DNA from 3 places in the Gryllotalpicola sp. genome. Region 3 is predicted to be linked to each of the others. Evidence: predicted binding sites of a transcription regulator. Region 3 holds the regulator's gene; each other region holds the start of a gene.

Region 1 (9,975 bases), on a different contig from region 3:
GGGCCTTCGTCACCTTCAAGCTGCACTGGCCGGACGCCAGCCCGTGGGCCCGTCGGGCTGCTCGGCGGCGCCTCTTCCGTGCCGAAGCTGCAAAGAGGCAGGACTACTTGTCGCGCTGAGCGCTCTCGGCGGCGGCAGCTCGCTCGAAGAGCCGCAGCATGTCGAAGGCGAGTTGGTTCGGCGTCCTCTCGCACGGACTGTGGCCGGTGCGGTAGACCGCGAGCTCGGCGCCGATCTGGTCGGCATATTCGGCGTGCAGCGCGACCCGCCAGAGATCGTGCTCGCCGGTGGCGACGAGAGCCGGGATGCCGGAGTCCGCTACCGCCGCCCGGAGATCAGGAGCGTCGAGCATCGTGACCATCATGTCGTCGACGCTCTGGCGGCGGGTGACGCGCAGGCGGTTCACGACGAAGTCGAACCGCGCCCGGTCGACCTTGTTCTTGTTGGTCGTGATGCCCCAGCGCATGAGACCGCCCGCCTGGTGTGCCGTGAGGAACGGCGCGAGGAACCCGACGACCTTGACCCTGCGGAAAGTGTTGCCCACGGCCGGCGGGGTGGTGAGCAGCGTGAGGCTCCGCACCAGGTCGGGGCGCGTGGCGACGATCTGCTGTGCCACGATCCCGCCGTAGCTGTAACCGAGCACGTGCGCGGCATCGCCCGCGGCAAGGAAGGCAAGGACATCGGCGACGTGCATGTCGAAGTCGTAGCGGCCGGTCGCAAGCGACGGCCCGGCGTCGGCCGACTCGTACTGGCCGGCGAGATCGAACGTCTGCACGAAGTAGCCGGCCTCGGCGAGCGGCGGGGCGAGCAGGACGAAGTCCTCCTTCGAGCCGGTCGCGCCGGGAACGAGCACGACGCGCGGGTTCGCCGGGTCGCCGAGCGACCAGCCGGCGAGCGACCCGCTGGGTGCCTCGAATCGGAACGGCGCCGCAGCCGGATCGGGTGCGGCCCAATCGACCTCGGCGATCTGCGCGTCGAGGCCTTCGGCGTAGGCTCGGGTTTCGGCCAGACTCATCTGCTCACAGGACTTTACTCAGGATGCGCCTGACGAGTGAGTCTTTAGCCGCCGTGTACGGCGGCGAAACAAGCTTCATGGTGTCGGGCCTGAGGGGCTTCGAGAGCACCGCCTTCTCATGGCTGAACGTCGTCAGCGATCGCCTGCCGTGGTACGCGCCCATGCCGCTCGAGCCGACACCGCCGAACGGGAGACCGTGCACGCTCAGGTGAGCGAGGGAGATGCCGAAGCCGAGGCCGCCCGAGCTCGTTTCGGTGATGAAGCGGCGCCTGGTGCGCTTCGAGCCCGTGAACACGTAGAGCGCGAGCGGCTTGTCGTGCGCAGTGATGTAGGCGATCGCCTCGTCGACCCCGCTCACAGTGACGAACGGCAGGATCGGCCCGAAGATCTCCTGCTGCATCACCGGCGCGTCGCGCGGCACGTCCGCGAGCACGGTCGGAGCGATGTAGCGCTCGGACTCCTTGAGGACGCCGCCGCTGACGCGCGTGCCGGCTCCGAGCAATCCGGTCAGGCGAGAGAATTGCCGCTCGTTGACTATGCGGCCGTAGTCGGGGCTCGCGCTCGCGTCCTCCCCGAAGAGCGCGGCCGCCGCAGCGGCGACCAGGGGCGCCAGGCGATCCTGCACCCGCTTGGTCGCAAGCACGTAGTCGGGCGCGACGCAGGTCTGGCCGGCGTTGACGAACTTCCCCCAGGCGATGCGGTCGGCGGCGGCCGCGAGGTCGACGCCGTCGTCGACGAAGGTCGGAGACTTGCCGCCGAGCTCGAGCGTGACCGGGGTGAGGTGCGTGGCGGCCGCAGTCATGACGATGCGGCCGACCGTGCCGTTGCCGGTGTAGAAGATGTGGTCGAAGCGCTGCTCGAGCAGCTCGGTCGTCTCGGGCACGCCGCCCTCGATGACGACGACCGCCGACCGGTCGAGGTATTTCGGAACGAGCCCGGCGATGGCATCGGCCGTCGCGGGGGCAAGCTCGCTCGGCTTGAGCGCGACCGCGTTGCCCGCGGCGAGCGCCCCGACGGCTGGGCCCAGCAGGAGCTGCACCGGGTAATTCCACGGCGCGATGACGAGGACGACACCAAGCGGCTCGAGCACGACCTGCGACCTGGCGGGCAGGATCGCCGATGGCGTCGGCACGGTCCTGGGACGCAGCCAGCGGCGCAGGCCCCGCAGCACCGCGTCGATCTCCGCAATGGTGAATCCGATCTCCATGAACTGGCTCTCGGTGGGGTTCTTGCGCAGGTCGGCGTGGAGCGCCGCTTCGAAGGTCGGACCGTTCTCGGCGAGCATCGCCCGGAGCGCTTTCAGCTGCGCAATGCGCCAGGCGAGCGGCTTCGTGCGGCCGGAATCGAACGCGGCGCGCAGCCCGGCCACGGTCTCGGGGATCGTCATATCGGCAATCTAAGTCGGTCGCGGCCTAGTCTGGCGTGGTGACGGGCGTTCCCACCAGGCGCGGACGGGCGAGGACCTGGCTCCTCGAGGGGATGACGGACATCCGTGGAACCCACCAGGGGCCGCACGCGGAAGTCGCCGAGAAGACGCACTCCTGGTGGCAGGTCATGAGCCTCACGGGCGTCGACTACTTTTCGACCCTCGGCTACCAGCCCGCGATCGCGGCGATCGCCGCCGGAGTCCTCTCGCCGTTCGCGACGATCGTGCTCATCGTGCTCACCGTCGGCGGCGCGCTGCCGGTGTACCGCAAGGTCGCCGGCGAGAGCTTCAAAGGCTCGGGTTCCATAGCGATGCTCGAGCGGCTGCTGCCGTTCTGGTGGGGAAAGCTCTTCGTCCTCGCGCTGCTCGGCTTCGCCGCCACCGACTTCATGATCACCATCACGCTGTCAGCGGCCGATGCCAGCGCCCACCTCATCGAGAACTCCTACAGCCCGGGGTGGTTCCACGGATTGCAGGTGCCGATCACCCTGCTGTTCATCGCTCTGCTGGGAGTGGTCTTCCTCAGAGGATTCCGCGAGGCCATCGGCATCGCGGTCGTCCTGGTGGGTGCCTATCTGCTGCTCAACGTCGTGGTCCTCGGCGTCGCTGCCGCGCACGTCGTGGGCCAGCCCATCCAGATCACCGACTGGTGGAGCGCCCTCACCACCCAGCACGGCTCATGGCTCGGCATCGTCGGCGTCTCGCTCATCGTCTTCCCCAAGCTGGCGCTCGGCCTCTCGGGCTTCGAGACCGGGGTGGCCCTCATGCCGCAGATCGACGAGGCTCCCGGCGACACGCCCGACAACCCGGTCGGGCGCATCCGAGGCACCCGGCGGCTGCTCACCACTGCGGCCCTCATCATGAGCGTGCTGCTCCTCACCTCGAGCCTGGCGACAACGATCCTCATCCCGCAGGCCGACTTCCAGGCCGGCGGCCCCGCCAACGGGCGCGCCCTGGCGTACCTGGCCCATGCCTATCTCGGCGGCGTGTTCGGCTCCGTATACGACCTGTCGACGATCTGCATCCTCTGGTTCGCCGGCGCTTCGGCGATGGCCGGACTGCTCAACCTGGTGCCGCGCTACCTGCCGCGCTACGGCATGGCCCCGCAGTGGGCGAGCGCGGTGCGCCCCCTCGTCCTCGTCTTCACCGCGATCGCGTTCCTCATCACGTGGATCTTCGACGCGAACGTCGACGCACAGGGCGGTGCCTACGCGACCGGCGTGCTCGTCCTCATCACGTCGGCGGCGGTCGCGGCCGCGATCAGCGCGCACCGGCACCGGCAAAAGGCAGCGATGGTCGCGTTCTGGATCATCGCTGCCGTCTTCTTGTACACGACGGTCGTCAACGTCATTGAACGCCCGGACGGCGTGCGGATCGCGCTGCTGTTCATCCTCGGCATCCTCGTCATCTCGGCGATCTCTCGGGCGCGCCGGTCGTTCCAGCTCCGCGCGATGTCGGTCCGATTCGACGACGCTGCGCTCGCGTTCGTGAGCGAAGACGCCGACAGTCGCGACACGGTGCGGCTCGTCGCCCACGAGCCCGATGTCGATACCGAGCGGGAGTACCGCGACAAGGCGCACGATGAGCGGCGATTCAGCCACATCCCGGCCGGTGAGCCCATCATCTTCCTCGAGGTGCTGACGACGGATGCCTCCGATTTCGCCGAGGACCTGGTGGTCCACGGTGTGACGAAGTACGGCTACCGGGTGCTCCAGGTCGCGAGCAACGCGGTGCCGAACGCCATCGCATCGGTGATGCTGGAGATCCGCGACCAGACCGGGGTCGTGCCCAACATCTACTTCGAGTGGACCGAGGGCAACCCGATCTCGAACATGGCGAAGTTCCTCCTCACGGGCACGGGCGAGATCGCCACGATCACCCGCGAGGTGGTGCGCGAGGCGGAGCCCGATGCTAAACGCCGACCTGACGTGCACGTGAGTTGACGAACGCCTGCAGCCTCGAGTACACCGCGCGGGATTCCGGAAGCCGGGCGTCCTGCTGCCAGGTGTGCTCAGCACCTTTGGCGTCCCAGCCGTAGACGAGCACGTCGACGGGCACGCCGAAAGCCTTGGCGCGGTCGATGAAGTTGAGGTTCGCCCGGTAGAAGATGTCACGCTCGCTGGTGGTCACGAGCACGGGCGGGAACGACTCGTCGATCCACTCCAGGGGGGAGAGCCAGCGTGCCGCCTTGCGCAGCGAAGCCCCGCGGCCGCCGCCCGGGATCAGAATCCGCACGAAGCTCTCGCCCATGATGAACCCCCGCTCGAACACCTCGGAGAAGTCCATCGCCCCGCAGTGCAGTACCAGGCCGAGGATCTGCTCGCGGCGGATGGCGGGGGTGAACTGGTAGTAGTCGACGAGTTCGTCCCGGGATGTCATCGCGGCGAGCAGCGCGACGATCTGTGCTCCCGCCGAGTCCCCGCCGAGCACGATGCGCTCGGGGTCGCCGCTGTATTCGCCGATGTGGCGTTCGACCCAGGCGAGCGCGATGTCGAGGTCGAGGAGCATGTCGCGCAGGTGGAAGCGCTCGAAACGCCCTGCTCGGCGATAGTTGACGTTGACGACGACCATGCCGGAATCGGCTTGCACGGCGCAGTATTTCGTCAGTGGCGCCTTGTCCCCTGAGGTCCAGCCACCGCCGTGGACATAGACGTAGACGGGCAGCGCCCCGGGTGCATCCCGCGGCCGCAGGACGTCGAGGCAATGCTCGCGCATCCCGTCGCCGACGTAGTCGACGTCGAGCGTGTAGTCGACCGTCGTGATGGGCTCGGCGTTGAACCTGCGGTTTTCGAGGGGCGCAGCGGCCCCCATGGCCATGCGCCACAGCCACACCGGCACGGGGAAGAGCGCCTTGCGGCCGGATGCATTCACACGTTGAGTATGCGCAGCCGAAACCCAGTGCTCGCCGGGAGCGGGCTGTGCCCCCGCTGCACCGCGGAAATATTTAGCACTCTCCACCGTTGAGTGCTAACCTGAACGTAGTTGAGTCACCCCGACTCAACTCTTCAGTTGAACACGAAGGAGCTGATGATCTATGGCAACGCGCTTTGATCCAATCCGTGATTTCGAGTCGCTTGCGGGCACGTGGTTCGACCGTCCGGCCGGCCCGCGCCGCATGCCGATGGACCTCTACCGCGACGGTGACACCTATGTGCTGACCGCTGATCTTCCGGGTGTCGACCCGGGTTCGATCGACATCGACGTGGACGGGCAGCTGCTCTCCATCCGCGCTCAGCGCACCCTTGCCACCGGCGAGGGCGTGAAGTGGATGGTCCGCGAGCGCACCGGCGGCACGTACCTGCGCCAGTTGAGTCTGGGCGAAGGCATCGACAGCGACCGCATCTCGGCGGACTACGCCAACGGCGTGCTGAGCATCACCATCCCGATGAGCGAGAAGGCCAAGCCTCGCAAGATCGCCGTGACGGCGACCGCCGAGGGCGTCGAGCACGCCGTCGCAGGACACGGCCAGGCCGTCGGCTAAAGCGACAGCGCCGCCACCTCGCAGACACCCGCCGCCAGAAGGCCGGTTGTCCGCGAGGCGGCGGCCTCGCTATGCCCCGAGGTCGAGGAGCACCTTGCCGCGCACGTGTCGGCCCATGAGATGCGCATACGCCTCGCGGATCCGCTCCAGCGGGTACTGCGAGTCGATGGGCAGTTTCAGCTCGCCGCTCGCGACGAGGTCCGCGAGCCGCGCGAAGTCGTCCGGCGACGCCTGCTGAGCGCCCGCCCCGACGGCATCGCGGTACCCGCGCGCCGCGATCGTGTTGATGCGGCTCAGCGGAATGCCGAGTTCGAGAGCCGCGTCGATCGACTCCGGTCCGTGGTTGTCGAGCGCAGCCTGATAGCCGCCGGGTGCGGCCTCCCGCAGCCGCTCCACAAGCCCGTCGCCGTACACCACCGGCGTCACCCCGAGCGCCTCGAGGAACGAGTGGTTGGCCTCGCCGGCCGTGCCCACCACGCTCGCCCCCGCGCGCAGCACGAGTTGCGCCGCGAGGATGCCGACCCCGCCGGCGGCCGCGCTGACGAAGACCGTCTCACCAGGCTGCGGATCGATCGCCGCGACAGAGGCCCACGCGGTGCGGCCCGCGACGCCCAGCGCGCCGGCGAGCTCATAGGCGAGGCCCTCCGGCTTGCGGACCACGACCGAGCCGGGGTCCGCGATGACGAAGTCGCCCGCCCCCTGGTGGCGGATGGCCCCGAGCACCGCGTCGCCGACGGCGAAGCCCGTCGCACCCTCGCCGACCTCGTCGACATCGCCCGAGAAATCCTGCCCGACGCCCGACGGCAGGACGACGCCGTAGTCGCCGAGGCCGCCGAAGATCTTGTAATCGATGGGATTGAGGCCGGCGAAGCGCACCCGCACGCGCATCTGGCCGGGGCCGGGATGCGGCTCCGGCAGATCGACGACCTCGATGACGTCCGGACCGCCGAATCGGTCGTAGCGCGCGAATCTCGCCATACGGCCACTGTAGGCACCTCGGCTAGCGTTGTGGCGTGCCGGATTCCGCTGTCATTCCCCCTGTCGCCGCGAAGATCCCTCTCCGGCGCCTGCACCACGGCGACGCCGTCATCGACGACTACGAGTGGCTGCGCGACAAGGACTACCCCGAGGTCATCGCCCACCTCACCGCCGAGAACGCCTACACCGAGGCGCGCAATGCGCACCTCGAACCGCTCCGCCAGGCGATCTTCGACGAGATCAAGTCGCGCACGAAGGAGACGGACCTCAGCGTCCCGGTGCGCGAGGGCGGCTGGTGGTACTACTCGCGCTCCTTCGAGGGCAAGCAGTACGGCGCGAGCTGCCGTGCGCCTATCGCCGCGGCCGACGACTGGACGCCGCCCTCCCTCGCGGATGTCGCCGCCGACGAGCCGGCGCTGCCGGGCGAGCAGGTGCTCTTCGACTCCAACGTCGAGGCCGCGGGCAGCGACTTCTTCTCACTCGGCAGCTTCGATGTCAGCGAGGACGACCGGCTCCTCCTCTACGGCGTGGACGTCGAGGGCGACGAACGCTACACGCTTCGGATCCGCGACCTCGCGACCGGCAAGGATCTCCGCGACGAGATCCCAGGCACCGCGGCCGGCGCGTTCTTCACCCCCGACAGCCGGCACGTCGTCTACCTCACCGTCGACGACGCCTGGCGCCCCGACACCATGTGGCGGCATGAGGTCGGCACCCCCGCCGATCAGGACGCCGAGGTGTTCACCGAGCCCGACGAGCGGTTCTGGCTCGACGTCGGGCTCACCCGCTCCAAGCGGTACCTCGTCGTGTCCGCCGGATCGAAGATCACCAGCGAGGAATGGCTCATCGACGCCGCTGACCCGGCCTCGGAACCGCACCTCGTGTGGCCGCGCGAGGACGGGGTGGAGTACGAACTCACGCACGCCGTCGTGAAGGGCGAGGACCGGCTCCTCATCCTGCACAACAAGGGGGCGCTGAACTTCGAGCTCGTCGACGTGCCCGCCGACAACCCGCAAGCCGAGCCCCGCGTCATCCTGCGCCACGACCCCGCCGTGCGCCTCGAAGGGATCAGCGCGTTCCGGGACCGCATCGTCGTCGAGTACCGTCGCGACGGGCTCTCGCGTCTCGGCATCATCGAGCTCGACGCGGATTCCGGCTACGGCGAGCTCCGCGAGATCGCCTTCGACGAGCCGCTCTACGCGGTGCACGCCGACAGCAACCCCGAATGGGCGCAGCCGACGATCCGCCTCGGCTTCGGCTCCATGGTGACGCCGTCGACGGTGTACGACTACTCCCCCACGACCGGCGCGCTCACGCTGCTCAAGCAGCAGCCCGTGCTCGACTACGACCCGGCGCACTACGAGCAGCGCCGCGAATGGGCGACGGCGGGCGACGGCACCAGGATCCCGATCTCGCTCGTCTACCGCCGCGACCTCGTCGTGCCCGGAACGCCCGCGGCTCTCGAGCTCTATGGCTACGGCGCCTACGAATCGAGCACGGACCCGTACTTCTCGGTGCCGCGGCTGTCGCTGCTCGACCGCGGGGTCGTCTTCGCCATCGCCCACGTGCGCGGCGGCGGCGAGCTCGGCCGGCAGTGGTACGAAGACGGCAAGCTGCTCGCGAAGAAGAACACCTTCACCGACTTCATCGCCTGCGTCCGCCACCTCGTCGACGCCGGATGGACCGCCCCCGACCGCCTCGTCGCCGAAGGCGGGAGCGCCGGCGGGCTGCTCATGGGCGCGGTCGCCAACCTCGCCCCGGAGCTTTTCGCCGGAATCCTCGCCGGTGTGCCCTTCGTCGATGCGCTGACGTCGATCCTCGACCCGGATCTGCCGCTCTCGGTCGTCGAGTGGGACGAGTGGGGCGACCCGCTGCATGACCCCGCGGCGTACGCCTACATGAAGTCGTACTCGCCGTACGAGAACGTGCGGCCGGGCGTGAAGTACCCGCCGATCCTTGCGGTGACGAGCCTCAACGACACCCGGGTGCTTTACGTCGAGCCGGCGAAGTGGGTGGTGAGGCTGCACGAGCTCGGGCAAGACGCGGAACTCAAGATCGAGATGGTCGCCGGCCACGGCGGAGTGAGCGGCCGCTACAACGCGTGGAAAGAGCGCGCCTTCGAACTCGCCTGGCTGCTCGACCGGCTGCGCTTGGCGGACTGACGCACGACACCCCACAAGGCGGCGGCGCACTAACCGAACAGCAGTTTCGCCTCCTCGTACCGGTGCGGCGGCACGGTGTTCAGCCGCCTGGTCGCGTCCGTGATCGACACGTCGATGACCTCGGTGCCGCGGAGCGAGACCATGGTGCCCCACTGGCCGGCGTCGACGGCATCCACCGCGGCAAGCCCCAGCCGGGTCGCGAGGACGCGATCGAAGGCGCTCGGCGCGCCGCCGCGCTGCACGTGCCCGATGACGGTCGCGCGCGACTCGATGCCGGTGCGCTCCTCGATCATCGGCGCGATGATCTCCGCGATGCCGCCGAGCAGCGGCCGGTTGAACGCGTCGAGGCCCTTGTGCGAGTACGCCTCGTCCATGGTGGTGAGACGGAAGCCCTCAGACACGCATACCACCGGCGCCCGGCCGCGGTCGCGCACCTGTTGGACCCAGTCGCAGATCTGCTCGATCGACTGGGGCTGCTCGGGGATGAGAATGGCGTGCGCGCCGCCCGCCATGCCGGCGTGCAGCGCGATCCAGCCGACGTAGCGGCCCATGACCTCGACGACCATGCAGCGCTGATGCGATTCCGCCGTGGTGCGCAGCCGGTCGATGGCCTCGGTGGCGATGCCGACCGCCGTGTCGAATCCGAACGAGTAGTCCGTCGCCTCGAGGTCGTTGTCGATCGTCTTCGGCACCCCGACGATGTGCAGGCCCTCGTCGGCGAGGCGTCGGGCCGCCGTGAGGGTGCCCTCGCCGCCGATCGCGATGATGGCGTCGATGCCGTTCTCGTCGAGCATCCGCTGGATGTTCTCGGGTCCGCCTCTCTCGCCCTCGTACGGGTTGGTGCGGCTGGAGCCGAGGATCGTGCCGCCCTCCTTCGAGAGGCCGCGCACGCGGTGGCGGGGAAGGTCGATGA
Region 2 (10,403 bases), on a different contig from region 3:
ACGTTCTTCGCCGTCGTCGTCGGTGAGGCGATGGTGACGCCGCTCGGCAGCGTCGCCGGGTCGATGGCGATCCGGTAGTCGCCGGCGGCGGTGCCGGCGAATTTGAAGACGCCCGTCGCGTCGGTGGTGACGGACGCGCTCGCCCCGCTGGGGTCGGTGGCGGTCACCTTGACTCCGGCGACCGCGTTGCCGTTGTCGTCGCGCAGGGTGCCCTGGATGCAGGCGGTGGTGGGATCCGGCTGGCAGCTGGCACCGGCGGTGACGCCCCCTGCGGCGAACGAGGCCGTCGCGAAGCCGAGTACGAGCGCGATGCCCACGGCCGCTGCGACGATCCCGCGTCGCAGCAGGCTGGTGCTGAGGTTTCGCAATGAATACGGGCCTTTCAGGACACGGGGCGGGGGCCGGCCATGCCAGCCGACCCCCGCCCCGTGTCGCTCAGTGGTTCGTCGCTCAGTGGTTCGTGTTACTTCGCGCTGTTGACCGAGGTCACCGGCTGCGGCGTGTTCGTGCTGTCGAACTTGTACAGCGTCACGTAGCCGCTCGACGGGTCGTGACCCGAGTTGAGCGGGCCGATGCCGGTGACACCGATGTAGTGGACCTGCTTGCCGGCCTTGATGGCCGCAAGGCCATCGGCGTAGGTCTTCACATCGGTGAGGCCCGTCGCCGGCGTCACCGTCGGAGTCACGCCGTTCTTGGTGAAGGCATCCTGCGCACCCGTGATCGGAAGGATGTACTTGACGAAGTCGGCCGGGTTGTTCGAACCCGCTTCGTCCGCCGCGAGGGCCAGGATGATCGTCGCGTCGTAGGACTCCGGAGCGTAGACGAAGCCCTTGTCGATCGTCGCGCCGTTCTCATTGGCCTTGTACCAGTTGTTGAGAAGGGTCTGGAAGTCCGACGTCGGGTTGATGCCCTGTGCCGTGCCCTGAGCACCCGCGAGGTTGCCGACCGTCTTGTCGTAGGACGACAGGTTGCCATCGATGAAGTACGCGTTCTTGAAGGCGAACCCGGCCGACGCGAGCGCCGGGAGGATCTGCGTCGTCTGCGCCTCAGCGTCGATGACGATGGCGTCCGGCTTCGTGGCGAGCGCTGCCGACACGATCGGGGCGAAGTTCGTCTCGGTCTGCGAGAACTCCTGGTTCTTTCCGGTGCCGCCGTAGGTGACCGACGCGCCGTTGGACTCGAGGACCTTCTGGATCGCGTCGCGGAGGTTCGTCGTGTAGGCCTCGCTCGCGGTCAGGATGGCGATCTTGGTGTGGCCGTCGGCGACGATCTGCGCGCCGAGGACGTTGCCCTCGACCGAGTTCGGCACCGGGTCGCGGAAGTACCACTTCGAGGCGCCGGTCAGAGCGTCCGAGGTGTTCGCCGGCGAGAACATGACGATGCCCGCCGCGTCGACCGTCGGCAGCACGTCAAGCGTCACGCCCGAGGACTCGGCACCGAGGATGGCGGAGACCTTCGAGCTGATGAGCTTCTTGATGTTCGGCTCGGCGATGGTCTGCAACGCCGTCGCGTCGCCCGAGTCGACCGAGATGACCCGGGCCGGCTTGCCGTTGACGCCGCCGGCCGCGTTGATCTCCGACAAGGCTTCGCCGGCTCCGGCGACGGCGGCCGGGCCGAGCGAGGCCAGCTGGCCGGTCAGCGGGAGGAACGTGCCGAGCACGAAGTTGGTCGACGAGTCCTCGCCGGCCGCGGGGGCCGAGGCGGCCGGAAGGGCAGCGCCGGCAGCGCCGGTCGACCCCGAGGGGGACGAGGACGACGGCGACGACGAACACGCCGCCAGGAAGAGCGCAAGGGCGACGGCACCGGCTGCGCCGGCCACCGCCTTGCCGCGCGAGGAGAGAGTACTCACGTTGGGGGGAGCCTTTCATGTGATTGATGGGCAGGAAGGCGGGGTGCATCCGCCGGTTCTTCGCAAGTTACTCACGTTATGTTTCGGTCGCATGACATCGTGTAACAGCTGGTCATGTGAGGCTAAGTTGTGACTTTCCGGCTCGCCGTCGCGGCATCCGTCGTGATGAAGACGAGCGCGACCCACACCAGCGCGAAGCCGGTCCAGCGAGCCGCCGACATCGGCTCGTGGAGGAGGAGCACGCCGACGAGCAGCTGCATGATCGGCGTCAGATACTGGATGAGACCGGTCCACACCAGCGGGATGCGGCGCGCCGACGCGGCGAAGAGCAAGAGCGGGACGGCCGTCACCGGGCCGGCGAGCATGAGCAGCACCGCGTGCCAAACCCCCGCCGTGCCGAAGGTCACGCCGCCGCCGAACGCCGCGATGAGGCCCAGCACCCCGGCGGCCACCGGGGCGAGCCACACCGTCTCGACGAGCAGGCCCGAAACGGCGTCGACGCTGGCGCCGACCTTGCTCTTGAGCAATCCGTAAAACCCGAACGAGAAGGCGAGCGACAGCGCGATCCAGGGGAACTGCCCGTAGGCGACGACGAGCGCGGCCACGGCGACGAGGCCGATCGAGACGGCGAGCCACTGCAGGCGGCGCAGGCGCTCGCCGAGGAAGACGACTCCGAGGACGATCGTGACGAGCGGGTTGATGAAGTAACCCATCGCCGCCTCGGTGACCTTGCCCGTTGTCGAGGCGTAGACGTACACCTGCCAGTTGACAAAGACGATGGCGGCCGCGGCGGCGAGCAGGCCGAAGAGCCTGGGCGTGCGCCAGACGGCGAAGAAGCTGCCCCAGGTGCGGGTGACGGTGAGCAGCCCCGCGCAGAGCACGATCGACCAAAGAACCCGCCAGGCGACGATCTCGAACGCGCCCGCGGGGGCGAGCAGCTGCAAGTAGATCGGCAGCAGACCCCAGAGGAAGTACGCGCCGAGGCCGTACGCGATTCCCGGACGACGTTGAGAGGTCAGGTCGGAGGGCATCCCCAAAACGCTTCAGGCCCGGGCGCATGGCCCGGGCCTGAAGCGTTTCGCAGCGTGATGCGGCTAGTGGACGACGATGGCGAGCACGTCGCGGGCTGAGAGGACCAGCAGGTCGTCACCGCCGTACTTGACCTCGGTGCCGCCGTAGCGCGAGTAGATGACCTTGTCGCCGACGGCGACGTCGAGCGGAACGCGGTTGCCGTTGTCGTCGATGCGGCCGGGGCCGACGGCGACGACCTCGCCCTCCTGCGGCTTCTCTTTGGCGGTGTCGGGGATAACGAGACCCGACGCGGTGGTCGTCTCTGCCTCGACCTGCTTCACAACGATGCGATCTTCGAGCGGCTTGATGGAGACCGACACGGTGACCTCTTTCTTGTACGGTGTACTTCAAGACACGGGTTAGCACACTCGCATGGAGAGTGCTAAAGCGAGTGTAGGCCGAGGACTGGCACTCCCGCAACGCGAGTGCCAAACGTTGACGTCATCAGGTGAGGCGGTCGGATGGATCGCGATGAGCTCGTCGAGCTGCTGAGCCCGACCGGCCTCGACCTGCTCGACGAGCTGCCACCCTACTCGTCGCAAGCCGATGTCGTGAAGCTCGTCTCCGCGCTGCGCACCGCCGGACATCCGCCAGGCCTCGTGGCAGCTGTTCTCACCCAGGCGAAGCTGCGCGCCAAGGCGGGTGGGCCGCACGGAAAGTTCGGCGAGTTCGCCGCACGGATGCTCTTCACCGACACCGGCCTCGAGCAGGCCACCAGGCTCGCGGTCGCCGGCCGCCACGCCGCGCGCTTCCGCTCAGCCGGCCTGTCACGCGTGGCGGATCTCGGCTGCGGCATCGGAGGCGACGCGCTCGCGATGGCGGCGCTCGGACTCTCCGTCATCGCGGTGGAACGCGACGAGGTCACCGCCGCCATCGCGGCGTACAACCTCGCTCCCTTCGAGAACGCTGTCGTCGAGCACGGCGACACTGCCGACTTCGACCTCGCGCGGGTCGACGGCGTGTTCTTCGACCCGGCCCGGCGCACCGCCGGGCACACCGACACCCGACGGTTGACCGATCCATCCGATTACTCCCCCGCGCTCGGCTCGGTGTTCGCCACCGCCACGCGCGTCCCCACCGGGGTCAAGCTCGGGCCGGCCTTCGACCGGGACGCCATCCCGGCGGATGCCGAGGCCCAGTGGGTATCCGTCGACGGCTCCGTCGTCGAGCTCGGGCTCTGGTTCGGGGCGCTGGCACGAGGCGGTGTGAAGCGGGCGGCGCTCGTCGTGGCGGGATCCGGCGCGAGCGAGCTCACCGGCGCGAGCGACGCCCCCGATGAGGAGGTCGGCGCGCTCGGCGGGTATGTGTACGAACCCGACGGCGCCGTCATCCGCGCCCGTCTCATCGGCGATCTGGCGCGCCGGCTCGACGCCCACCCGGTCGGCGCGGGCATCGCCTACCTCAGCGGCGAGACGCTCGCTGCGACGCCGTTCGCCACAGCTTTCCGGGTAGTCGAGGAGCTGCCCTTCGCCGAAAAGGCTCTCGGAGCTGCTCTGCGCGCGCGCGGCGTCGGGCCTCTCGAGATCAAGAAGCGCGGTGTCGACGTCGATCCGGCGGTGCTGCGGCAGCGCCTCAGGCTGCGCGGCACCCTGCCCGCGACGATCATTCTCACCCGCGTCGCCGGACGGCATACCGCACTGCTCGTCGCGCGGGTCTGACCGAGGGCTGCTACGGGGTGGCGTAGTTCGGAGGGGGCCCCGGCGACTCCAGGGCAGCCCACGGGATCCACACCGCGAACGCGAAGAGCAGCAGGAAGATCCCGATGATCCCCAGGGCAATCGCGGCGTAGCCGATGATGACGCCCGCGAGTGCGAGCCCCCTGCCGCCCTCGCCGGTGCGCTGAATCTGGGAGAGGCTGAGATGCCCGAGGATGACGCCCGCGATAGGTGCCGCGATAGGAATGAGGCCGACGACCCCGACGAGCGAAGCGATGAACGAGATCACCGCCAGCGGGTTGGTGCGCGGCCCATAGAACCCGGGCGGCGGCGGATACCCGCCCGGCGGGCCATACGGCGGCGGCGAGTACGCGGGGAACTGCGGCGGCTGATCCGAGTCAGACACCCTCTTACCGTACCTGGATCTCGGTGACAGGCAAGGTCGAATCCGCGCCGAACGAGAGGGTCGACGGCGCGTGCCCGGCCATGACGAGCTGCGCACCAAGCGCAGCGATCATCGCCCCGTTGTCCGTGCACAGCGAAAGGTGCGGGATGCGCAGGGTCAGCCCGGCAGCGTCCGCGCGCTGCTGTGCGAGCTCGCGCACCCGGGCGTTGGCGGCGACGCCACCCCCGAGGAGCAGGCGCGGCACACCGCGATCGAGACAGGCGGCGACGGCCTTGGAGATGAGGACATCGGCGACGGCCTCGCGGAAGCTCGCCGCCACGTCGGCCACCGGAACGCTCTCGCCGGCATCCTCGCGCTGCTCCACCCAGCGCGCGACGGCGGTCTTGAGTCCCGAGAACGAGAAGTCGTAGCGGTGCCTCTCGAGGTCCTTCGGCAGGCTGAGCCCGCGCGGGAAGCGGATCGCCGCCGGGTCGCCGCCCTGCGCCGCGCGGTCGATCTGCGGTCCGCCGGGGTAGGGCAGGCCGAGGACGCGCGCGACCTTGTCGAAGGCCTCCCCCGCCGCATCGTCGATGGTCTCACCGAGCAGTTCGACATCGCTGACCAGATCGCGCACGTGCAGCAGGCTGGTGTGGCCGCCTGAGACGAGCAGCGCGATGGTCGGCGCGTCGATCGCGTGGCCCGGGCCACCGCCGGCATCGAGGACGTCGGCGCCGACGTGCCCCACCAGGTGGTTGACCGCGTAGAGCGGGGTGTCGAGGGCGACGGCGAGCGCCTTCGCCGCGCCGACGCCGACCATGAGCGCGCCGGCGAGTCCCGGACCGCTCGTCACGGCGATCGCGTCGAGGTCGGCGAGGTCGACGGATGCCGTCGCCAGCGCCTCCTTCAGCGTCGGGATCAGGGCTTCGAGGTGCGCACGGGCGGCGACCTCGGGGACGACGCCGCCGTAGCGGGCGTGCTCGTCCATGCTCGAGGCGATCGCGTTGGCGAGCAGCCGGGTGCCGCGCACGATGCCGACACCCGTTTCGTCGCAGCTCGTCTCGATGCCGAGCACGAGCGGATCAGATTCGCTCACCGCAATGTCGCTTTCATCGTGTAGGCATCCGTGTTCGACGGCTGGTAGTAGCCGGGCCGGGTGCCGACGACCTCGTAGCCGAGGGAGCGGTAGAGGCTCTGCGCCACCGCGTTGTCGACGCGCACGTCGAGGAACATCTGCCGGACCCCCAGCTCGGCGGCGCGCTCGTGCGCGGCCTCGAGCAGGCCGCGGCCCAGCCCGCGGCCGCGAGCGGTCTGGGCGACGGCCAGGGTCTGAATGTCGCCGTCGCCACTGCCGGGAACGACGCGCAGTCCGACGTAGCCGATGACGGCTCCGTCGTCGTCGACCGCGACGAGGTAGTTGCCGAAGTCGCTCTCCAATTCGGCCTGGAACCCCTGGCGGCTCCAGGCTTCGAGGCCGAACACCGTGTTCTCGATGACCATGATCTCGTCGAGGTCGGCGCTGGACGCGGGGCGGAGCGCGGTCATCCGGTCACCCGCTTGGGTCCATTCGACGGGGTCACATCCGGCGAGCGCAGGTACAGCGCCTCGTCCTTCGCGAACGCCCGCTGGTGCAGGTGGGTGAGCCCGGCGAGCACTCCAAGGGACCCGGCCGAGCACGCGGCGGCATCGAACCGCGGCACATCGCGGTGCGGCAGCTCGTCGGGCCGGCTGAGTCCCGGTCCACCGCTGCGCAGCGGGATGCCGAACTCGTCGACCCCCCCGTAGAGGCTCCAGTACACCTCGCGGCGCCGAGCGTCGGTGACGACGAGGAGCGGCCCCGCGTGGCCGGCGCGGTAGCGCTCGAACGCGAGGGCGTCGTGGCTGGCGAGCGGCAGGACCGGCTTGCCCGCGCCGAAGGCGAAGGCCCGCGCGGCGGCGATGCCGACGCGCAACCCCGTGAACGGGCCCGGCCCCATACCGGCCGCGACCCCGCTGAAGGCCGCGATCGGGATTCCCGACACCGCGAGCGCCTCGGCGATGGCATCCCCCACCACTTCGGCGTGGCGCATGGTCTCGGCCGAGCCGACCTCGGCGAGCACCCTGCCGCCGTCGACGACGGCGACCGAGGTCCCGGCGGAGGTGTCGATCGCGAGCAGCACGATCCCACGCTACCTAGGGGCGCCGCACGATCGCGACGGTGCGCGGTTCGTCGCCGCCGACCTCGACCGCTGCGCCCGCCGCCTGGCCGGCCGGACGGTCGATGAGCACCTCGATCCATTCGTCGGTGATGCCGTCGAGCATCCCCGCACCCCATTCGACGACGACGACCGAGCCAACGAAGTCGAGGTCGAGGTCGTCGAGTTCGCGAGCGCTCGCGAGCCGGTACGCGTCGACGTGGACGAGCGCCGGCCCGCCGACGAGCGAGGGGTGGGTGCGGGCGAGGACGAAGGTCGGGCTCGTGATGGGTGCGCGCACTCCGAGCGCCTCGCCGACGCCGCGCGTGAGCGTGGTCTTGCCGGCGCCCAGCGGCCCGCTGAGGACCACGAGGTCGCCGGCGCCCAGCGTCCGGCCGAGACGGCGGCCCAGCGCCTCCATCTCGGCCGCGGTGGCGACGGAGTGGGTGCCGAGCAGGGAGTCCGTCACGGCTCCAGCCCGCGGTAGCTGCGCGCCACACGGCCGCCGACGCGTGTGACGATCTCATAGTTGATCGTTCCGGCCGCCTCGGCCCAGTCCTCCGCCGTGGGCACGCCGAGAGCGCCGTCGCCGAAGAGCACGACCTCGTCGCCGACGGCGACCGGGGCATCCCCGACATCGACGACGAACTGGTCCATTGCGATCCTCCCCGCCACGGGATGGGTCGCACCGGCGATGGCGACCCTGGCCCGATTCGATGCCGCGCGCGGCACGCCCTCGGCGTAGCCGAGCGGTACCAGAGCGAGCGTGGTGTCCTTCTCGCACTCGTAGGTGTAGTCGTACGAGACGCGGGTACCCGCCGCGACGCGCTTGACCGCGGCAACGCGACCGCGCAGCGTCATCGCGGGGCGCAGCCCGAGGTCGGCGGCGCTCGCCTGCGCGGGAAACGGCGACAGTCCGTAGATCGAGATGCCGAGGCGGACCGCGGTGTAACGGGATTCGGGTTGCCGGATCGCCGCGGCGGAGGCGGCCGCGTGCACCAGGTCGGGCTCGATGCCGAGCTCGCGGGCGAGCGCGATCCCTTCGTCGAATCGCCGGAGCGCCTCGGAGTCGTCCTCGATGGTCGCATTGGAGACGTGCGTGAACAGCCCGACGACGTCGACCTCGCGGCCGAGTCCGAGCTCGGCGGCCCGGGCGAGGGCGCTCTCCCAGTCGGCGCGCGGGAATCCGTTGCGGCTGAGCCCCGTGTCGAGTTTGAGCTGCACGCGCGCCGGTCGTCGCGCTGCGCCCGCGGTCCGCGCGACCTGCTCGAGCTGGTCGAGCGACGAGAGGCCCACGTCGATGCCGGCGTCGATCGCGGTGGCGAATGTCTCGCCCGGGGCGTGAAGCCACGCCAGGATCGGCGCCTCGATGCCCGCCTCGCGCAGCTCGAGCGCTTCGGCGATGTCAGCCGTTCCAAGCCAGTCGGCTCCGCCAGCCAGCGCAGCACGCGCTGCGGCGACAGCGCCGTGCCCGTACGCGTTCGCCTTGACGACGGCGATGAGGTGCTCGGTTCCCACGAGCGCGCGCAGCGCGCGCACATTGGCCGCGATGGCACCGAGGTCGATGACGGCCTCCCGAAAGACCGGCTCAGGCATCCGCGCCCTCGGCGACGACGAAGGCGCACGCCACCCCGGCGTCGTGGGTGATGCTGAGGTGCAGTCTCCGGATGCCCTGCGCGGCGACCACCGCAGGCGCGTCGCCGCGCAACTCGAAGTCCGGGTCGCCGTGCTCGTTGTTGACGACGGTGATGTCGGCCCAGCGCATCCCCTGATCACGGCGGCCCAGGGCCTTGACGAGAGCCTCCTTCGCGGCGAATCGCCCCGCGAGGGATCGCACCGGCAAGGCACGTTCGCTCTCCGCGAACAGCCGCTCGAGCAGCTTCGGCGTCCGCGCGATCTGCTCCTCGAAGCGCGCGAGGTCCACGATGTCGACCCCGATGCCCGCGATCACTACTCGACCGTGACGCTCTTGGCGAGATTGCGAGGCTGGTCCACGTCCAGCCCCTTGGCGCTCGCGAGCTCGAGGGCGAAGATCTGCAGCGGAACGACGGCGAGCAGCGGCTCGAAGAACGGGCCGGCGAGCGGAATGGGCAGCACCTCGTCGGCGAACGGCAGCACCGCGACGTCGCCGAGCTCGGCGATCGCGATGACGCGCGCGCCCCTGGCGCGGATCTCCTGGATGTTCGAGATGACCTTCTTGTGCAGCTCCGCGTCGCCGCGCGGGCTCGGCACGACGACGAACACGGGGATACCGGGCTCGATGAGCGCGATCGGCCCATGCTTGAGCTCGCCCGCCGGGAATCCCTCGGCGTGAATGTAGGCCAGTTCCTTGAGCTTGAGCGCCCCCTCGAGCGCGACAGGGTAGCCGACGTGCCGGCCGAGGAAGAGAACGGCCCGTGTGTCCGCCATCCAGTGCGCGAGCTCCGCGATCCTCTCGTGGGTCTCGAGCACCTGCAGCATCTTGCCAGGGACCGCCTGAAGCTCGACGAGCAGCGCCTGGCGCTCCGCGGCGGTGAGCGTGCCGCGCAGCTTGGCGAGTTCGAGCCCGAGGAGGTAGATCGCGGTGATCTGCGCGACAAATGCTTTCGTCGACGCCACCGCCACCTCGGGTCCGGCGTGCGTGTAGAGGGCGGCATCGGACTCGCGCGGGATGCTCGAGCCCTGGGTGTTGCAGATCGAGAGCGTCCGCGCGCCTCGCTCTCTGGCGTACTTCACCGCCATGAGGGTGTCCATGGTCTCACCCGACTGGCTGATCGACACGACGAGCGTCCCCGGCGTGAGGATCGGATCGCGGTACCGGAACTCGTGGGCGAACTCGACGTCGACGGGCACCCGAGCCCATTTCTCGATCGCGTAGACGCCGAGGCGGCCCGCATGCGCCGCCGTCCCTGCGGCGACGAAGAAGATCCGATCGACGCCGTCGAGCACCCCGTCGAGCTCGGGCATCCGCACATCGCCCTCGTGTACCCGCCCCAGCAGAGTGTCGGCGACGGCGGTCGGGTCTTCGGTGATCTCCTTGAGCATGAAGCTCGACCAGCCGCCCTTATCGGCGGCTGCCGCGTCCCAGGTCACATCGAACGGCTCGACCTCGGCCGGATTCCCCGCAAAATCCGTCACCGTGACGGAGTCCGGTGCGATGACGACGATCTGGTCCTGGCCGATGGCGACGGCCTTGCGCGTGTGCTCGACGAAGGCCGCGACATCCGAGGCGAGGAAGTTCTCGCCCTCGCCGAGCCCGATGACAAGAGGCGAATTGCGCCGGGCGCCGACGA
Region 3 (10,403 bases):
GCGACGGCCTTGGTGGTGTTGCGGACCAGCGTCTTGAGTTCGCTCTTGACGGCCTTGTTGCGCTCTTCGCGCTTCTTGTTGGTGCCGATGCGCTTGATCTGCGACTTGATGTTTGCCAACGGAGTGTCTTTCGTCGATTCGGATGGAGAGAGCCGGTGGCGGGGTAGAGGGGCCCGTCCGGCGATTCGCAGGGCGTGGGAACCGCTGCGCAAGCCAACAACGGAGTCTATCAGCGGCCGCCCCTAGGCTGAAACGCATGCCGAAGCTCGCCTCTCATATCGACCTGGTCCCCGCGTCCGGCATCCGGCGCATCCACGAGGCGGCCCTCGGCCTCAATGGGGTCACCATGCTCGCCGTCGGCGAGCCGGATGTTCCGGTGGCGCCGCACATCGCGGCGGCGGCGAAGGCGGCATGGGACGCCGACAAGACCGATTACACGCCGAACGGTGGCATCCTGCCGTTCCGCGAGGCCGTGGTCGCCAAGCTCGCCGCGGTCAACGGCATCGCGGCGACCACCGATCAGGTGTGGTCGACGATCGGCGCCACGCAGGCGATCAGCCAGGCGCTCGGCCTCGTGCTCGACGTCGGCGACGAGGTGCTCGTGCCGAACCCGGGCTATACCACGTTCAGCATGTCGACGCGGATGCTGCAGGCCGTGCCGAGCTATTACAGCCTGCTGCCCGAGAACGGCTTCCTGCCCGACCTCGCCGAGCTTGACTCGCTCGTGACGTCGCGGACCAGGGCGATCATCGTCAATTCGCCGTCGAACCCGATCGGAGTGGTGTTCCCCGAGAGCGTGCTGCGCGACATCATGGCGTTCGCCGAACGCCATGACCTGTGGGTCATCAGCGATGAGGTGTACGAGGCGTTCACCCACGGCACGCCGCATGTGAGCATCGGCTCGCTCGATGACGGCGCTCGCGTGCTCAGCGCGTTCTCGCTCTCGAAGACGTACGCGATGACCGGCATCCGCATCGGCTATCTCGTCACGCCGCCCGGCCTCGTCGACGTGATGCGCCGGGTTCAGGAGGGCGTCATCTCGTGCGTGAACGAGCCGGCGCAGTACGCGGCGATCGCGGCGATCACGGGCGACCAGTTCCATGTCGAGCAGGCGGCCGCGCACTACCGCCGCAACATCGCTCGTGCGACGGCGATCCTCGACGAGCGCGGCATCCGCTACCTCGCGCCGCAGGGTGCGTTCTATCTCTGGGTCGACGTGAGCCATGTCTCCGGTGGCGACGTGCAGGCCTGGGCGGAACGCTTCCTTTCCGAGACGCGCGTCGCCGTCGCGCCGGGCAGCGCGTTCGGCACCGCCGGCGAGGGCTGGATCCGGCTCTGCGCCGCCGCGAGCCCGGACGACCTCCTGCTCGGCGTGAACGCTCTGCCGGCACCCTAAAATCGACAGGTCATGTCACCCCGCACGAATGTCGGTCCCGTCCCGGCCGCGACCGACCCCGCGCGCATCCGCAATTTCTGCATCATCGCGCACATCGATCACGGCAAGTCGACGCTCGCCGACCGGATGCTGCAGCTCACCGGCGTCGTGTCCGACCGCGACATGCGCGCGCAGTACCTCGACCGCATGGACATCGAGAGGGAGCGCGGCATCACCATCAAGAGCCAGGCGGTGCGGATGCCGTGGGCGGCCGGCGGTCAGGCGTACGCCCTCAACATGATCGACACGCCCGGCCACGTCGACTTCACCTACGAGGTCAGCCGGTCGCTCGCGGCCTGCGAGGGTGCGATCCTCCTCGTGGATGCCGCGCAGGGCATCGAGGCGCAGACCCTCGCGAACCTCTACCTCGCGCTCGAGAACGACCTCGCCATCATCCCGGTGCTCAACAAGATCGACCTGCCCGCTGCCGAGCCCGAGAAGTACGCCCGCGAGCTCGCCGATCTCATCGGCGGCTCGCCCGATGACGTGCTGAGGGTATCCGGCAAGACGGGCGAGGGTGTCGCGGCGCTTCTCGATCGCGTCGTCGAACTGGTCCCGGCGCCGAGGGGCCGGGCGGATGCACCTGCCCGCGCCATGATCTTCGACTCGGTCTACGACGCCTACCGCGGCGTCGTGACCTACGTGCGCATGGTCGACGGCCAGCTCGCCGCGCGCGAGCGCATCGTCATGATGTCCACCGGCGCGCACCACGAGCTGCTGGAGATCGGCGTGAGCGCGCCCGAGCCGACCCCGACGGCGGGTCTCGGCGTCGGCGAGGTCGGCTACCTCATCACGGGCGTCAAGGACGTCCGCCAGTCGAAGGTCGGCGACACCGTCACGAACGCCCACCACCCCGCGACGGAGGCGCTGGCCGGGTACACCGACCCGAAGCCGATGGTGTTCTCCGGTCTCTACCCGATCGACGGCTCCGACTATCCCGATCTCCGCGAGGCCCTCGACAAGCTCAAGCTCTCGGACGCGGCACTGAACTACGAGCCCGAGACCTCCGTCGCGCTCGGGTTCGGGTTCCGGTGCGGGTTCCTCGGCCTGCTGCACCTCGAGATCGTCACCGAGCGCCTCGAGCGCGAGTTCGGACTCGACATCATCACGACGGCGCCGAGTGTCGTCTATGAGGTGACAACCGACGACGGCCGGACCATCGCGGTGATGAATCCGAGCGAGTTCCCGACCGGCAAGGTGAAGACGGTGCGCGAACCGGTGGTGCGCGCGGCGATCCTCGCCCCCAAGGACTACGTCGGCACGATCATGGATCTCTGCCAGAGCCGCCGCGGCACGCTGCTCGGCATGGACTATCTCGGCACGGATCGCGTGGAGATCCGCTACTCCATGCCGCTCGGCGAGATCGTCTTCGACTTCTTCGACCACCTCAAGAGCCGAACCCAGGGCTATGCCAGTCTCGACTACGAACCGATGGGCGATCAGGAGGCCGACCTCGTCAAGGTCGACATCCTGCTGCAGGGCGAGCAGGTCGACGCCTTCAGCGCGATCGTGCACCGCGACAAGGCCTACGCCTACGGCGTGCTCATGACGGGCCGCCTCAAAGAGCTCATTCCGCGCCAGCAGTTCGAGGTGCCGGTGCAGGCGGCGATCGGTGCGCGGATCATCGCGCGCGAGTCCATCCGCGCGATGCGCAAGGATGTCCTCGCAAAGTGCTATGGCGGCGACATCACACGCAAGCGCAAACTGCTCGAGAAGCAGAAGGAGGGCAAGAAGCGCATGAAGATGGTGGGGCGCGTCGAGGTTCCTCAGGAGGCCTTCATCGCCGCGCTCTCGGGCGACACCGCCGAACGCAAGGAGAAGGACTAGCGACCTCCGGGTCCGGTCCTCACGACGATGACGCGAACGGTGCCGCGCCCCAGGGGGCGCTCCGACGCGGCGCCGGACGAGCGCCGGGACGACCGGCGCTATCGCAGGGTATTCTTCGTCGCCACCGCGGCCGCGTTGGCGATCTTCGCCGCCGGGTCGGCGTTTCAATCGGCGGTGCTGCAGATTCGGGGCGAATCCATTCCCATCGGCCCGCGCTTGCTCGCGAACATTTGCGGTTCGCTCCTCATCGTCGTCCCAGCCTGGTTCGTGCCGATGCGGCGAATGCCGTGGCCGGCGAAGATCGCGTTCCTCGTCGGGGCGTCCGTCGTCGCAGCGGTGGCGCGGGGTGCGCTGCAGGTCGACTTCGGCGTGCATGCCTTCGGCGACACGGGTGCGCTGCTGCTCGACGTCATCCCCGCGTCCATCACATCGGCGTTCTCGATCACGACCGCTCTCGCCCTCGCCGAGTTCCAGAACCGGGTGGTGCAGGAGGAGCGCACCTCGGCGGAGCGGGCGCGAGTGGCGTCCTCTGCGCTGGAGGCGCTTCGGGACGAGGAGTTGCGGGTTCGTCGCGATGTCGCCGACGGGCTGCACGGCACCGTGCAGCAGCAGCTCGTCATGCTCAACATTCATCTCGCCCATACCGCGGAGAAGCTTGCGCAGGACGACCCCCGCGAGGCCGAGATCGCGCGCGACCTCGGCTGGGTGCGCGATGAGCTCGACCGGCTCCGCGAACAGGGAGTGCGTGATGTGAGCAGGATGCTCTTCCCGGTCGGCATCGACCTCGGGCTGGTGCACGCGGCCCGCATCCTCATCGGCCGGATCCCGCCGAGCATCGCGGTGACGACGCAGATCGACGAGTCCGTCGCCGTGGCGGAGACCGCCACCCCGGGGGGGCTGCCGTTCGAGCTGCGGATCCTCGCAATCCGGGTTCTCGAGGAGGCCGTCACGAACGCCCTCCGGCACGGGAAGGCGACCGCGCTCCGGATCTCCCTCGCCGTCGACTCGGCGGGGGTGCTGCAGGTGGAGGTCGACGACGACGGAGACGGCGTCGACCCCGCAGCGGTGCCGAGCGGGCTGAAGCGGTTGGAAGAGCGGCTTGCGACACGCGGGGGCCGGCTCGCGCTGGCGAGCCGGCCGGGCGGCGGCGCGACGGTGTCGGCCCTGCTCCCGCTGACCGGCGAGGACGTCCTGTGATGGCGCGGCGCGCGACATTCGTCGACATCCCGGTGACCTACGGCGCTGTCGGGGCCACGCAGCGCTCCGACCTGCTGCAGTACCCGCCGCGCGGCTTCCGCCCGATCGAACGCAGCATCCGGCTCGGCTCCGGCGCCGAGCGCTTCGCGGCATCGCGCGAAGCAATGCTCGCCTGGGAGGTCCAGCGCGGCGCCGGCCTCGAGGTCCGCGACGTCACCGCAGGCACGGGCGAGCAGTACCCGGGGCTGCGGTACGACGAATCCGGGTCCCCCGTCGCGCCCGAGGCGCCGCCCGAGATCGTGTACGGTCCCGACGGCCAGCCGAACGTCGCCAACGGGGTGAGCGCGGTGCTGAGGCTCGGCGTCGGCCCCTTCCATGTGGATTCCCCGGTGCGCGTCGTCTACGTCATCGACGAGCCGCGCCGGTTCGGCTTCGCCTATGGCACGCTGGCGGGGCATCCCGCGAGCGGCGAGGAGGCGTTCTTCCTCGACTGGCTCGCCGACGACAGCGTCTGGTTCACCATCCGCGCGTTCTCGCGGGCGTCGGGGCCGCTCTACCGTCTGCTGACCCCGATCACCCGGAGCGTCTTTCGCACGCTGACGACGCGCTTCCTGCGCGCGCTCCACCCTGCTGTCGGCTGACCTCTGGCGCCGTTCCGCACCCGGGCGGCAGGCACGGCGCGGCGGTGCTTCAGAACGCGCCCAAGTCATTGTGAGCGCGCGGCTCCGTGGAGTAGACCAGGACGGTGAGTGACTACCAGCCCCCTCTCAATGACCTTTCCTTCGTCCTCGAGCACATCGTCGGCTACGACGAGATCGCGGCCCTGCCCGGTTACGGCCACGCCGACCTCGAGACGGTGAGGGACCTCCTCGCCGCCGCGAGCGAATTCATCGTCGAGAAGGTCGCGCCGCTCGACCGCGCCGGCGACGTCGAGGGCGCCAGGTGGAATCCCGACTACAGCGTGACCACTCCGAAGGGCTACCAGGAGGCGTACGACGCCTACCGCGCCGGCGGCTGGACGGGCCTGCAGTTCCCCGACGAGTTCGGCGGCGGCGGATTCCCCGCCGTGGCCGGCCTTGCGCTGCAGGAGATCCTCACCTCAGCAAGCATCGCGTTCTCGCTCGCTCCGCTGCTCACCCAGGGCGCCGTCGACGCGCTGCTCCACTACGGCAGCGACGAGCAGAAGGCCACATATCTGCCGCACATGGTCGCCGGCGACTGGACGGGCACGATGAACCTCACCGAGCCCCACGCCGGATCGGACGTCGGCGCGCTGACGACGAAGGCCGTGCCGAACGGCGACGGCACCTTCGCGATCACCGGTCAGAAGATCTTCATCAGCTACGGCGAGCACGACCTCACCCAGCAGAAGGTCCACCTCGTGCTCGCCCGCACCCCGGGCGCGCCGGAAGGCACGGCCGGCATCTCGATCTTCATCGTGCCGAAGTACCTCGTGAACCCCGACGGCTCGCTGGGTGAGGCGAACTCACTGAAGTGCCTCTCCGTCGAGCACAAGCTGGGCCTCCATGGCTCGCCGACGTGCGTGATGTCCTACGAGCGCGCCACGGGCTACCTCATCGGCCAGGAGAACAAGGGCATGCGGATCATGTTCGTCATGATGAACAACGCGCGCCTGTCCGTCGGCCTCGAGGGCCTCGCGGTGGCCTCGCGCGCCTACCAGAAGTCGCTCGCGTATGCCCAGGAGCGCATCCAGGGCACAGCAGTCGGCGGCACTGAGCCGGTGGCGATCATCGAGCACCCGGACGTGCGCCGGATGCTGCTCACTCAGCGCGCCCAGCTCGACGCGCTGCGCGCGCTCATCCTGCTCAACGCAGGTCACGGCGACCGGGCGAAGCGCCATCCTGACGCGGCCGTCCGTCAGCGCGAGGACGAGATCGTCGGCCTCCTCACCCCGATCTGCAAGGCCTTCGGCACCGACCTCGGCGTGGAGCTGTCCTCGACCGCTCTCCAGGTCTTCGGCGGCGCCGGATTCATCGAGGAGACCGGCATCGCGCAGCAGTACCGCGATGCGCGCATCCTGCCCATCTACGAGGGCACGAACGGTATCCAAGCCGCCGACCTCGTGGGCCGCAAGCTCGGCATCCGTCAGGGGCAGTCGGCGCTCGAGTACCTCGAGGAGATCGGCGCCATCGACGGCACCCTGGAAGCGGCCGGCGAGGGCTTCGCCGCCATCCGCTCGGGTCTCGCCGCGAACCTCGGCGCGCTGAAGAAGGCGACGGGATGGCTGTTGCAGACAAGCGCCGGCGGCGACTTCGACTCGGCGCTCGCCGGTTCGGCGCCGTATCTGCGCATGTGGGGCCTCGTGCTCTCGGCCTGGCTGCTCGCCCGCGAGGCGCTCGTGGCGAAGGACCTCGGCGACGCCGAGTTCGCCGAGACCAAACTCGTGCTCGCCCGCTTCCACGCCGAGCAGCTTCTGCCGGCGGCGGGCGCGTTGCTCGGTGCGGTCACCCGCGGCAGGGGCGATCTCTACACCCTGTCGCCGGCGCAGCTCGCCGGCTGAGACAGCAGCGGCGCACCGCCGTGCGATGATCGGCTGATGCCCAGCAGCCTGCCCATCGCGGACCCGGCGCCCGAGGATGGGCTCCTCCCCGCACAGGCTGCCGAAGGCGCGACGCACCGCGACCTCGGCGTGTACGTGCACGTGCCGTTCTGCCGGGTTCGCTGCGGCTACTGCGACTTCAACACCTACACCGCGACCGAGCTGCGGGGGGTGAAGCAGTCCGACTACGCCGAGCAGGCGGGCGCCGAGATCGCGTTCGCGCGTGGCGTGCTCGAGCGATCCGGTCTGCCGCAGCGCGAGGCGGCGACCGTGTTCTTCGGCGGCGGCACCCCGACACTGCTGCCGCCCGCGGATCTCGCGCGGATGCTCGGCGCGATCCGCAGCGCCTGGGGCATCGCCGACGGCGCGGAGGTCACCACCGAGGCGAACCCCGACTCCGTCGGCGCCGACGATCTCCGGCGACTCGCCGACGCCGGCTTCACCCGCGTTTCGTTCGGGATGCAGTCGGCGGTGCCGCGGGTGCTGGCGACGCTGGAGCGCACGCACGACCCGGAGCGCATCCCTCTCGTCGTTGACTGGGCGCGGCGGGCCGGCCTCGACGTCAGCCTCGACCTCATCTATGGCACCCCGGGCGAGTCGCTCGCCGACTGGCGCACCTCGCTCGACGCGGCGGTCGCAGCCGAGCCCGATCACCTCTCCGCCTACGCGCTCATCGTCGAGGACGGCACGAAGCTCGCCCGGCAGATCCGCAGCGGCGAGGTCGGTCGGCCGGACGACGACCTCGAGGCCGACATGTACGAGCTCGCCGACGAGCTGCTGGGGGCGGCCGGCTATGGCTGGTACGAGGTGAGCAACTGGTCGCGCGGCGAGGAGCACCGTTCGCGGCACAACCTCGGCTACTGGCTCGGCCACGACTGGTGGGGGGTCGGTCCCGGCGCGCACAGCCACATCGGCGGGGTGCGCTGGTGGAATGCGAAGCACCCGGCCGCGTATGCGCAGCGCCTCGCTCAGGGCGTGTCGCCCGCCGTCGGGCGCGAGACGCTGGATGCCGGAACCCGCCGTATGGAGATGATCCTGCTGCGCACGCGCATTGTCGACGGCGTCCCGACCGTCGAGCTGCCGACGGCCGCGCGCACTGCTGTCGCCGGGCTCATCGCCGACGAGCTCGTCGACGCGAAAGCGGCCCTGGCGGGGAGCATCGTGCTCACCCGAAAGGGCCGCCTGCTCGCCGACGCCGTCGTGCGGCGCCTGACGACTACTTGATGAACGCGATGGACAGCGGGTAGGTGTACGGGCGGCCCTGGCTCGCCGCGACCGCGGCGAGGATGCTGAAGATCAGGGTCAGGATGCCGGCCGCGGCGACGATGAAGCCGCCGATCAAGATCGCCGTCAGGATCCACCCGACCGCATAGGCGATGGCCATGGTGATCTGGAAATTGAGCGCGGCGACGCTGTGCTGGCGCAGGAACGGCCCGCGATCCTTGAAGACCAGGAACGTGATGAGCGAGGGGATGAAGCTGAAGAAGATTCCCAGCACGTGGGTGAGGATGGCGTACATCTTCTCGTCCGCCGGATTGAGGGGCGACGCGGGTCGCGTGTAGGTCATGCGGCCAAGGTAGCGGTGGCGGGTGCCCGCGGGCAACGGCGGATTGCCATCGGGTGGCGTTACGATTGGCACTCAGAATGGTGGAGTGCTAGCGAGAGGGGCGCCATGGTCTCGGAACGCGGGCTGCAGGTGCTCCGCGCGATCGTCCACGACTATGTCGCGACGCGCGAGCCCGTGGGCTCGAAGAGCATCGTGGACAAGCACGCCTTCGGCGTCTCGGCCGCGACCATCCGCAACGACATGGCAGCGCTCGAGGACGAGGAGCTCATCGTCGCCCCCCACACCTCAGCCGGTCGCGTCCCGACCGACAAGGGCTACCGGGTGTTCGTCGACCAGCTCGACGAGGTGCGGCCGCTCACGAGCGCGCAGCGCAATGCCATCGAGGCGTTCGTCGGCGAGAGCCTCGACATCGACGACGTCCTGGCGCGCACCGTTCGTGCGCTCGCCCAGCTCACCCACCAGGTGGCCCTGCTGCAGTACCCGCAACTGTCGCGCGCCAGGGTACGGCACATCGAGCTCGTGACGATGGGGCCGAGACGGCTGCTCGCGGTCCTCATCACCGACAACGCCTCGGTCGAACAGCGCGTCGTCGAGACCTCGTCCGAGATCGACCCCGAGGCGCTCCATGCGCTGCGCGACGCCGTGAATGCCGCTGTCACCGGCGCGACGATGACGGATGCTGCGGCACTGCTCGAGGCTCTCCCCGACTCGGTGGAGTCCGCGTCGCGCCCTCTCGCTGCGGAGCTTGCGGCCGCGCTCGTCGCCGAGATCGAGTCGACCCGGTCGGAGCGTCTGCTCATGGCCGGCACCGCCAATCTGGTGCGCACCGAGCACGACTTCTCGGGCAGCATCTATCCGGTGCTCGAGGCGATCGAGCAGCAGGTCGAGTTGCTCAAGATCTTCGGCGAGATGGCGAGCGAGCAGCATGGGGTGGCGGTGAGCATCGGGCGTGAGAACGTCGCGGTCGGCCTCGCCGAGACCTCGCTGCTCACCAGCGACTACGGCGGAGGTCTGGGCAGGCTGGGTGTGCTGGGACCTACGCGCATGGACTATTCATCGAACATGGCTGCGGTGCGCGCGATCGCCCGCTATCTCAGTCGGCTGCTGGGGGAGTAGTGGCGGACCATTACGAGGTCCTCGGAGTCGAACGCGACGCCAGCCAGGACGAGATCAAGAAGGCGTATCGCAGGCTCGCCCGTGAACTGCATCCCGATGTCAACGGCAGCGACGATGCGGAGGAACGCTTCAAGCTCGTCACCCACGCCTACGACGTGCTCAGCGACCCGCAATCCCGCCAGCAGTACGACCGCGGCGGGCAGACCGGCAGCTTCGGCGGCACGCAGGGCTTCGGCTTCGAGGACGTGTTCAACGCGTTCTTCGGCGGGGGCGGCGGGTCGGCCGGCGCTCGGCCGCGTTCGCGCGCCGAGCGCGGGCAGGACGCGCTGCTGCGTGTCGACGTCGAGCTCGCCGAGGTGATCTTCGGGGCGCACCGCGATCTCGAGGTCGACACCGCCATCGTCTGCGAGACCTGCGGCGGCACCTGCTGCCAGCCCGGCACCCAGCCCGTGACGTGCGATGTCTGCGGCGGCAGCGGTCACGTCCAGCGCCAGGTGCGTTCGCTCCTCGGCAACGTCGTCACGTCGAGTCCGTGCGGGGTCTGCCGCGGCTACGGCACCATCATCGCGACCCCCTGTGCCACCTGCCAGGGCCAGGGGAGGGTCCGCGCCCACACGACGATCCCGGTCGACATCCCCGCCGGAGTCGACACCGGATTGCGCCTGCAGCTCTCCGGCAAGGGCGAGGCCGGCCCGGCGGGG

What was found. The regulator HrcA, encoded in region 3, represses chaperone genes, less so after heat shock. The targets are predictions, from matches to a motif close to TTNGCACTCGNNNNNNNCGAGTGCNAA.
Region 1: M7D61_RS08570 (Hsp20/alpha crystallin family protein) is a predicted target of HrcA. The motif match lies at 5,386-5,412, and genes of this name have one in related genera.
Region 2: groES (co-chaperone GroES) is a predicted target of HrcA. The motif match lies at 3,326-3,352, and genes of this name have one in related genera.

What each region holds. Positions count from the first base shown of each region.
Region 1 is NZ_DAIEII010000070.1:1,429-11,403, forward strand. Features, by position in the region: gene M7D61_RS08545 (glycosyltransferase family 2 protein) at 1-119, shown strand, start outside; gene M7D61_RS08550 (alpha/beta fold hydrolase) at 104-1,015, opposite strand; gene M7D61_RS08555 (aldehyde dehydrogenase family protein) at 1,020-2,402, opposite strand; gene M7D61_RS08560 (amino acid transporter) at 2,495-4,384, shown strand; gene M7D61_RS08565 (alpha/beta hydrolase) at 4,353-5,312, opposite strand; gene M7D61_RS08570 (Hsp20/alpha crystallin family protein) at 5,476-5,922, shown strand; gene M7D61_RS08575 (NADP-dependent oxidoreductase) at 5,992-6,900, opposite strand; gene M7D61_RS08580 (S9 family peptidase) at 6,936-9,062, shown strand; gene M7D61_RS08585 (6-phosphofructokinase) at 9,092-9,975, opposite strand, start outside.
Region 2 is NZ_DAIEII010000006.1:25,582-35,984, reverse strand. Features, by position in the region: gene M7D61_RS00850 (branched-chain amino acid ABC transporter permease) at 1-368, opposite strand, end outside; gene M7D61_RS00845 (ABC transporter substrate-binding protein) at 464-1,849, opposite strand; gene rarD (EamA family transporter RarD) at 1,972-2,880, opposite strand; gene groES (co-chaperone GroES) at 2,944-3,240, opposite strand; gene M7D61_RS00830 (class I SAM-dependent methyltransferase) at 3,382-4,578, shown strand; gene M7D61_RS00825 (DUF4190 domain-containing protein) at 4,589-4,981, opposite strand; gene tsaD (tRNA (adenosine(37)-N6)-threonylcarbamoyltransferase complex transferase subunit TsaD) at 4,986-6,053, opposite strand; gene rimI (ribosomal protein S18-alanine N-acetyltransferase) at 6,050-6,502, opposite strand; gene tsaB (tRNA (adenosine(37)-N6)-threonylcarbamoyltransferase complex dimerization subunit type 1 TsaB) at 6,499-7,116, opposite strand; gene tsaE (tRNA (adenosine(37)-N6)-threonylcarbamoyltransferase complex ATPase subunit type 1 TsaE) at 7,130-7,552, opposite strand; gene alr (alanine racemase) at 7,597-8,727, opposite strand; gene M7D61_RS00795 (holo-ACP synthase) at 8,720-9,082, opposite strand; gene glmS (glutamine--fructose-6-phosphate transaminase (isomerizing)) at 9,082-10,403, opposite strand, start outside.
Region 3 is NZ_DAIEII010000027.1:24,321-34,723, reverse strand. Features, by position in the region: gene rpsT (30S ribosomal protein S20) at 1-119, opposite strand, end outside; gene M7D61_RS03800 (aminotransferase class I/II-fold pyridoxal phosphate-dependent enzyme) at 257-1,396, shown strand; gene lepA (translation elongation factor 4) at 1,409-3,262, shown strand; gene M7D61_RS03790 (ATP-binding protein) at 3,290-4,459, shown strand; gene M7D61_RS03785 (DUF1990 domain-containing protein) at 4,459-5,100, shown strand; gene M7D61_RS03780 (acyl-CoA dehydrogenase C-terminal domain-containing protein) at 5,205-6,980, shown strand; gene hemW (radical SAM family heme chaperone HemW) at 7,017-8,243, shown strand; gene M7D61_RS03770 (DUF4870 domain-containing protein) at 8,236-8,586, opposite strand; gene hrcA (heat-inducible transcriptional repressor HrcA) at 8,692-9,702, shown strand; gene dnaJ (molecular chaperone DnaJ) at 9,702-10,403, shown strand, end outside.